Regions from separate parts of the Mesorhizobium sp. M2E.F.Ca.ET.209.01.1.1 genome, predicted to be linked through region 2. Evidence: predicted binding sites of a transcription regulator. Region 2 holds the regulator's gene; the other holds the start of a gene.
The links. Region 2 encodes LexA, which represses DNA repair genes until DNA is damaged. Its sites were predicted from a motif close to TGTTCNNNNTGTGTTCNG; they were not measured.
Positions count from the first base shown of each region.

Region 1: uvrA (excinuclease ABC subunit UvrA) is a predicted target of LexA. The motif match lies at 2,980-2,997, and genes of this name have one in related genera.

Region 1 is NZ_SADP02000004.1:171,020-175,448, reverse strand. It holds gene uvrA (excinuclease ABC subunit UvrA) at 1-2,818, opposite strand, end outside; gene EN852_RS09930 (hypothetical protein) at 3,605-3,886, opposite strand; gene EN852_RS09925 (ATP-dependent Clp protease proteolytic subunit) at 3,966-4,429, opposite strand, start outside.
Region 2 is NZ_SADP02000034.1:12,384-16,812, reverse strand. It holds gene EN852_RS33260 (ComEC/Rec2 family competence protein) at 1-2,316, shown strand, start outside; gene lexA (transcriptional repressor LexA) at 2,341-3,075, opposite strand; gene kynU (kynureninase) at 3,529-4,429, shown strand, end outside.

The DNA.
Region 1 (4,429 bases), on a different contig from region 2:
CCGAGGCGACCAGCTCGCCGCCGCCGTCGCCGCCTTCGGGACCGAGATCGAGAACCCAGTCGGCGGTCTTGATCACCTCGAGATTGTGCTCGATGACCACCACCGTGTTGCCCTGGTCGACCAGCTCATGCAGCACTTCGAGCAGCTTCGCCACATCGTGGAAGTGGAGGCCGGTGGTCGGCTCGTCGAGGATGTAGAGCGTCTTGCCTGTCGCCTTGCGCGACAGTTCCTTGGCGAGCTTGATGCGCTGCGCCTCGCCGCCCGACAAAGTCGTCGCCTGCTGGCCGATATGGATATAGCCGAGGCCGACCTGCTTCAGCGTCTCCAGCTTGTCGCGCACGCCGGGCACCGCCGAGAAGAACTCGACGCCTTCCTCGACCGTCATGTCGAGCACGTCGGCGATCGACTTGCCCTTGAAAAGCACGTCCAGCGTTTCGCGGTTGTAGCGCTTGCCGTGGCAGACGTCGCAGGTGACGTAGACGTCGGGCAGGAAGTGCATCTCGATCTTGATGACACCGTCGCCCTGGCAGGCTTCACAGCGGCCGCCCTTGACGTTGAAGGAGAAGCGGCCCGGCTGGTAGCCGCGCGCCTTGGCCTCGGGGAGCCCGGCGAACCAGTCGCGGATCGGCGTGAAGGCGCCGGTATAGGTCGCCGGGTTGGAGCGCGGCGTACGGCCGATCGGCGACTGGTCGATGTCGATGACCTTGTCGAGAAACTCCAGCCCTTCGATGCGGTCGTGCTCGGCCGGATGCTCGCGCGAACCCATGATGCGGCGCGAGGCCGCCTTGAACAGCGTCTCGATCAGGAAGGTCGACTTGCCGCCGCCCGACACGCCGGTGACCGCCGTGAAGGTGCCGAGCGGGATTTCCGCCGTGACGTTCTTCAGATTGTTGCCGCGCGCGCCGACGACTTTTATCCGCCGGTTCTTCTTGGCCTCGCGGCGCGCCGCGGGTGTGGCCACTTCAAGCTCGCCCGACAGGTATTTGCCGGTGATCGAGGCGGGTGTCGCCATGATTTGCTGCGGCGTGCCCTGCGCTATGATGCGGCCGCCATGGATGCCGGCGGCCGGGCCGATGTCGACGACATAATCGGCATGCAGGATGGCGTCCTCGTCATGCTCGACGACGATGACCGTGTTGCCGATGTCGCGCAGGTGCTTCAGCGTGTCGAGCAAGCGCGCATTGTCGCGCTGGTGCAGGCCGATCGACGGCTCGTCCAGCACATAGAGCACGCCGGTGAGGCCCGAGCCGATCTGCGAGGCCAGCCGGATGCGCTGGCTCTCGCCGCCTGACAGCGTGCCGGAGTTGCGCGACAGCGTCAGATAGTCGAGGCCGACATCGTTGAGGAAGCGCAGCCGCTCGCGGATCTCCTTGAGCACGCGCACCGCGATCTCGTTCTGCTTCTCGTTCAGCTGCGCCGGCAGGTCGGTGAACCACTGGTCGGCCTTGCGGATCGACAGCTCGGTCACTTCGCCGATGTGCTTGCCGCCGATCTTCACCGCCAGCGCCTCCGGCTTCAGCCGGTAGCCGTTACAGGCGGGGCAGGGGGTGGCCGACATGAAGCGCTCGATCTCCTCGCGCATCCAGGCCGATTCCGTTTCCTTCCAGCGCCGGTCGAGATTGGGGATCACGCCCTCGAAGGTCTTGGTCGTCTTGTAGGAGCGCAGGCCGTCATCATACTGGAAGGTGATCTCGCGCTCGCCGGTGCCATGCAGCACGGCTTCTTTCGCCTGGGCGCTCAGATCCTTGAACTTGTCGCCAAGCTTGAAGCCATAGGCCTTGCCCAGCGCTTCAAGCGTCTGCGCGTAATAGGGCGAGGTCGACTTCGCCCATGGGCTGATGGCGCCGTCGCGCAGCGAGATGTTCTCGTCCGGCACGACGAGGTTGGGATCGATGGCGCGCTGGCTGCCGAGACCGTCGCAGGTCGGGCAGGCGCCGAACGGGTTGTTGAAGGAGAACAGCCGGGGCTCGATCTCGGGAATGGTGAAGCCGGACACCGGGCAGGCGAATTTTTCCGAGAACAGGATGCGCTCATGCGTCTCGTTCTTCGACTTGTTGACCGAGTCCTCGCCGGTCAGGCTGGCGTCGAGCGGCCGGTCGGCGAACTCGGCCACGGCAAGGCCGTCGGCGAGCTTCAGCGCGGTTTCCATCGAATCCGCGAGCCTGGTCGCCAGATCGCCGCGCACGACGATGCGGTCGACGACGACGTCGATGTCGTGCTTGTACTTCTTGTCCAGCGCCGGCACGTCGGCGATCTCATAAAAGACGCCGTCGACCTTGACGCGCTGGAATCCCTTCTTCTGCAACTCAAGCAGTTCCTTGCGGTATTCGCCCTTGCGGCCGCGCACGATCGGCGCCAGCAGATAGAGACGCGTGCCTTCGTCCAACGCCAGCACGCGGTCGACCATCTGGCTGACGGTCTGGCTCTCGATAGGCAGACCGGTGGCCGGTGAATAGGGGATGCCGACACGCGCGAAGAGCAGGCGCATGTAGTCGTAGATTTCGGTGACGGTGCCGACCGTGGAGCGCGGGTTGCGCGAGGTGGTCTTCTGCTCGATCGAGATGGCGGGCGACAGGCCGTCGATCTGGTCGACGTCCGGCTTCTGCATCATCTCCAGGAACTGCCGGGCATAGGCCGACAGGCTCTCGACATAGCGGCGCTGGCCCTCGGCATAGATGGTGTCGAAAGCGAGCGACGACTTGCCGGACCCCGACAGTCCAGTCATGACGATCAGGCTGTCGCGCGGCAGGTCGAGATCGATATTCTTGAGATTGTGTTCGCGCGCCCCGCGAATGGAAAGATATTTATGGTCGGCCATCGCCGGTCGCCGCCTCAGATCTGGAATTTGCTGGATTGGGCGGGTTCGTCCCGGCCATCCCCTATGTAGGTATTTTTGCCGCCACGTCGAGAGACACCACAATCTCGACGGAAGAAGCCAATCCTGGGTTTAACCGCCTTTCCCGCGAGCGAGCAAGCGGAAAGAACAAAGACCGAACATGCTCCTGACAAAGCGTTGTGGAAACAATCGCGCAAAGCGTCGCGAAGACAGGTGCCGCCGATGCCTGCGTCGTTGATTCACGGAGCCACTCGACTTACCCGTACGTAACCTCCCGGTGATCACATTTTTCGGTAACCGGCTATTCAACGGTTGACGCCGGCGACTCACGGGGGCAGTCTCAAAGGCGTCAACGAAGCCGGCCGTCTTTCGATGGCCTCGCCGCCCAACTGGCGACCTGCGAGACGCCGCAGGTGATAGCGATTAGCGCTTCGAACGACATTGTCGCAACGGACCCAGGAGCGGAGCATGACGCCACCGGACAGTCCCTTGAGGCTCCACACGGAGATGGAGCCGCGGCGGGCATAAGTGCCAGGGCAGACTTGAAACGCCAGCCCGACAAACCGTGACTTGCCGATTCCCTACAATCAGAGACCATAGTCGGATCGTCGGCCGAACGCCGCGTTGCATCCGAAACAGAACGCCGGCAGTCCACTCCCGGCTAAAGTTGGATTTTTGGATCCATGAAGCCCCATCCGTCTGCTCAGCAGGGATGGGGCTTATATTTTGGGGGGTGGGTTCAGCCTTACGGGCAGGGGTCGAGAACGCTCAGTGGTTCGGAATCCTGGTGCCGCCCGTCGCCATGTCAACGGTGATGCTGCCGCCGATCCTGACATCGGTGTTGCCGATCTTGAACGAGCCGTCGCTGCTGGCGGGCTGCGCGTCATCCGGCTCGGGCTGCGGCGCCGGCTTGGCGATGCGGTAGTTGTCGCTGACGCCGGGCAGTTTTTGCGTCGAGCTGTCATCGGCAAGCGCTGTGCCGGCTATCAGCGCGGCGGCAAGAGCGGCGAGGGTGGCGCATAAATGTCTGGGCTGAACGGACCTGATCATGCGCGGACTATATTGACGCAACTGGAGCGATGCCAGACGCGCAGCGATCAAATTGCTGCCGCGCGTCCGCCCCGCGATGTCAGGCCGCTTTCTTGCGCGTGTCGTAGACGTGGTCGACGAGGCCCCATTCCTTGGCTTCCGCGGCGCTCATGAAATAGTCGCGGTCGAGCGTGCGCTCGACCTCTTCGTAGGTGCGCCCGCAATGCCTGGCGTAGAGCTCCGTCATATGCTGCTTGGTGCGCACGATGTCCTCGGCATGGCGCTGGATGTCGGAGGCCTGGCCCTGGAAACCGCCTAGCGGCTGGTGCAGCACGATCCTGGTGTTGGGCAGGGCGATGCGCCGTCCCGGCGTGCCGGCCATCAGGAGAAACGAGCCCATAGAGGCGGCGAAGCCCATGCAGACCGTCGACACCGGACAGGAGATGTATTGCATCGTGTCGTAGATGGCGAAGCCGCTGGTCACCATGCCGCCGGGCGAGTTGATGTAGAGCGATATCTCCTTGTCGGGATGGTCGGACTCCAGCGACAGCAACTGCGCGCAGA
Region 2 (4,429 bases):
CCGCCCGCCGAGCTACCGCCGCCCGGTGGCGGTGCGCTGCAGCCAGCCTCGCCAACAGCCATCGTCGGCAGGATCCGAAAACAGCTTGGCACCGTTTCGCTTCCTGCGCTGCGCCGAAGCGTTGCCGTCGCTGCCGCCACGGAACTCGACCGCGGCGTCGGCTTCCTGCTGGTGCCGGTGTTTCTGGCCGCCGGCGTCATCTATTACTTCTCGCTGAGCACCGAGCCCGATCTCTATAGGCCGCTTGCGGCGGTGGCCCTGATGGCTCTTTGCGCGGCGGTGTCGCGCTCCTGGCAGAAAACGCATCTTGTCTTCATGGCATCGCTTTTCTGCGCGCTCGGGTTTCTCGCGGCCAAGGTGGAGACCTGGCGGATGGCGACCCCGATGCTGGGTTCCGAAATCCAGACACGGCTGACCGGCCGCCTGGTCACCGCCGAAGCGATGGCCAATGGCCGTGTGCGGCTGACCATCGACGTCATGTCCGCCGAGCATCCGACGCTGCGCTACGCGCCGGACCGCGTTCGGCTGTCGGCGCGCAGGATCCCGCCCGGCATGACGGCCGGGTCGATGCTCACCGGCTATGTCAAGCTGCTGCCGCCGACCGGCCCAGTTCGGCCGGACAGCTACGACTATTCCTTCGATAGCTATTTTGCCGGAATAGGTGGCAGCGGTTTTTTCCTGGGCGACCCGAAGCTGATTGCACCGACTCCGTCTGCGCCAACGGGGGTGCTGTTGGGCGCAAGCATTGCATCGGCCATAGAAAACGCGCGCGAAGGGATCGCCGACCACATCCGGAGCAGCATCGGCGGGTCCGAAGGCGAGATCGCGGCGGCGCTGATCGTCGGCGTGCGCGCCGGCATTCCGGAAGCGATCAACGAGTCGATGCGACGCACCGGCATCTACCACATTATCTCGATCTCCGGTCTGCACATGGCGCTGGTGGCCGGCACGATCATGTTCCTGCTGCGCGGCGCTTTCGCGCTGTTTCCGGATTTCTCGTCGCGCCGCCCGGTGAAGAAATACGCCGCTGCGATCGCGCTTGCCTCGATTGCCGCTTACCTCGTCATCTCCGGCATCGTGGTGGCGGCCGAACGGAGCTTCATCATGCTCGCCGTGATGCTGATCGCGGTGCTCTTTGACCGCGCGGCGCTGACGATGCGCAACCTGGCGATCTCGGCGATTGCCGTCATCCTTGTGTCGCCACATGAAGTGGTCGGCCCGAGCTTCCAGATGTCCTTCGCCGCCACCGCTGCCTTGGTCGGGGCCTATGCCGGCTTTGCCGACTATCGCGCCGGCAAAGCGACCGCGCCGCTGGCAAAGCATTCGTTCCTCGGATACCTGTCGCGAAAACTGGCGGTTGGCGTGGGTGGCGCCGCTGTAACCTCGCTCATTGCGGGCAGCGCGACATTGCTGTTTGCGATCTGGCATTTCCAACGCGTGTCGCCGCTCAGCCTGCTGGCCAACCTCGCGGTGATGCCGATCGTTTCGCTGATCGTCATGCCGTTCGCCGTGTTGAGCGCGCTCGCCATGCCGTTCGGCTTCGACGGTCCCTTCCTCTATGTGATGGGCAAGGGACTGACAGCGATGATTGCCATTTCGGCATGGATTTCCGAGCGCTCGCCGGTCGATGCCGTGGGATTGATCTCGATCCAGTCGGTGCTGCTGGCGACAATCGCGCTGGTCATCGCGACCATGGCCACCACCTGGCTAAGGCTCGCCGCTGTTCCCTTCGCCCTCGCCGCGCTGCTGGCGATCCCGCATGTGCGCACGCCGGATGTGCTGATCTCGGAGGATGCGCATCTGGTGGCGATGCCGATCGGCGGCGGCGAACTTGCCGTCAACCGCGAACGCTCCAACGAGTTCACCACCGACAATTGGAAGCGGGCGCTGAAAGCCGAGGAAATCGTGCCGCCGGAGACGTTTGCCAAAGACGCTCTCGACATCGCCGATCCTGTCGACCTGCCACCAGGATCGCCCTTCTATTGCACCGGTGACCTCTGCATCGGCCGGCACCCTTCCGGCGCGATCGTCGCGCTTGCCGAAAACCGCGACAGCGCCCGGCCTGCCTGCGGCTTTGCCGACCTCATCGTCATCAACGATGCGACGGCCTACAATCCCTGCTGGGATCCGCGTGTGCTTGTCGTCACCAAGCGCCAGCTGGCGCGTGACGGCAGCGCCGCCGTCTTCTTCGATCCACAATCGGCAACGGCCCGCCCAGCCATCCAATATGCCGTCGAAAAGCCATATCGGCCCTGGCACGAGCAGCGCAAATACTCGCGCGAGGCGAGGGGGCTGCCGCCTTATGAAAAGCCCTGAGAGGGCCAAGCCCTCGCAGCCGGATCAGTAGCGCCTGATCAGCCCGACGAGCTTGCCCTGCACCTTGACCCGATCCGGTCCGAAGATCCGGGTCTCGTAGGCCGGGTTGGCAGCCTCCAGCGCGATCGAGGCGCCCTTGCGGCGGAAGCGCTTGAGCGTCGCTTCCTCATCGTCGACCAGCGCCACAACGATCTCACCCGGGCTCGCCGTGCTGGCGTTACGGATGATGACGGTGTCGCCGTCGAAGATCCCGGCCTCGATCATCGAGTCGCCCTTGACCTCCAGCGCATAATGCTCGCCGCCCATGATCATGTCCGGCGGCACCGAGATCGAATGCGTCTGGTGCTGGATGGCGTCGATCGGAACACCGGCGGCGATTCGGCCCATCACCGGAATGGACACGGCCGAAACGGCGTCGTCGTCATTGCTCGGCGTCGGCGTACGCGAAGGCGCTGCCGGCTTGACCTGGCGGCTTAGATTGCCCTGGCCGCCCTGGATGACGCTTGGCGAAAATTTCCTTGCGGCATTCAGGCCGGGCGCGATCGAGTCGGGCAGCCGCAAGACCTCCAACGCGCGCGCCCGGTTTGGCAGCCGGCGAATGAAGCCGCGTTCTTCCAGCGCCGTGATCAGCCGGTGGATGCCGGACTTCGAGGCCAGGTCCAGCGCTTCCTTCATCTCGTCGAAGGATGGAGGAATCCCGCTCTCCTTCAGGCGTTCATGGATGAACATCAGGAGTTCATGTTGTTTGCGCGTCAGCATTGGCGGCCCCCATGGGTTCCGAAACCAGAATCAGAAAAACAAACCCAGAACAAACACTATCTGTTCCAGTTGTGTTCCGCAACCGTTTAAAGTTTAATGAATTTCTTAAGGCTGCCGAAAGAATGTTGCATCCGACGGTGCCCGGCCGCCGGCGGCTGGGCTGTGTCATTGATTCCGCTCGATTTTGCAATTCTCCTTAAGCTGAAATTGAGAGGCGACACCGTCGCTGAGGCACCGAGGGTTTCGCGTCGGCTCATTCATGCATGCACCGTACCGTGAACGAAACGAACCCAAAATGCCAACCTTGGCGACGATTCCGGCCCTCAGCCTTTGCCGTCTATGGACCAGCTAACACAGGACAGAAGGTTCTTGCCGTGCCGCTGACGGTGATGAGACAACTCCTCGGTCGCCTGAGGATGTAGCGGCACGGTTCGAAGCGGAGGCGGTAGCACAATGAGGGGAATTCCCGATCTTGCCGAGGTCGAGGCAATGGATGCCGCGGACCCGCTGCGCGCCCTGCGCGATCGCTTCGTTCTGCCGGAAGGGGTGATTTACCTCGACGGCAATTCGCTCGGCGCTGCTTCAATCAACGTCTTCAGCGAGATCGAGAAGTCAGCGAAGCAGGAATGGGCGCGGGATCTCATCCGCGCATGGAACACCGCCGGCTGGTTCGACATGCCTGTCCAGCTGGGCGACCGGCTCGGGCGTCTGATCGGCGCCGCGCCTGGCCAGACGGTGGTGTGCGACACAACCTCGATCAACATCTACAAGGTCCTGCATGCGGCGCTCGCGATGCGGCCCGAGCGCCCGGTGATCGTTGCCGAGGGCGACAGCTTCCCGACCGACCTCTATATGGCGGAAGGGGTGGCCTCGACGCGGCCCGGCACGGTGCTGCGGCTCGAAGGCGTCGATGCCCCGACGATCGAGGACCTGATCGACGACGATGTTGCCGTCATCCTGGTCAACCACGTCAACTACAAGTCCGGCCGGCTGCGCGACATGGCCGCCCTGACCCGCAAGGCCCATGACGCCGGTGCGCTGATCGTCTGGGACCTCTGCCACACGGCCGGCGCCCTGCCGGTCGATCTCGACGGCTCGAATGCCGATTTCGCGATCGGCTGCACCTACAAATATCTCAATGGCGGGCCGGGCGCGCCGGCCTTCATCTATGCCGCGACCCGCCACCATGGCGACATTAGCCAGCCGCTGAGCGGCTGGTGGGGGCATGCCAGGCCGTTCGCGTTCGAACAGGGTTATGCCGCCGGCTCAGGCATCCGGCGGTTCCTGTGCGGAACGCAGCCGGTGCTGTCGATGCGGGCGCTGAAAGGCGCGCTGGATCTTTGGGACGAAGTCG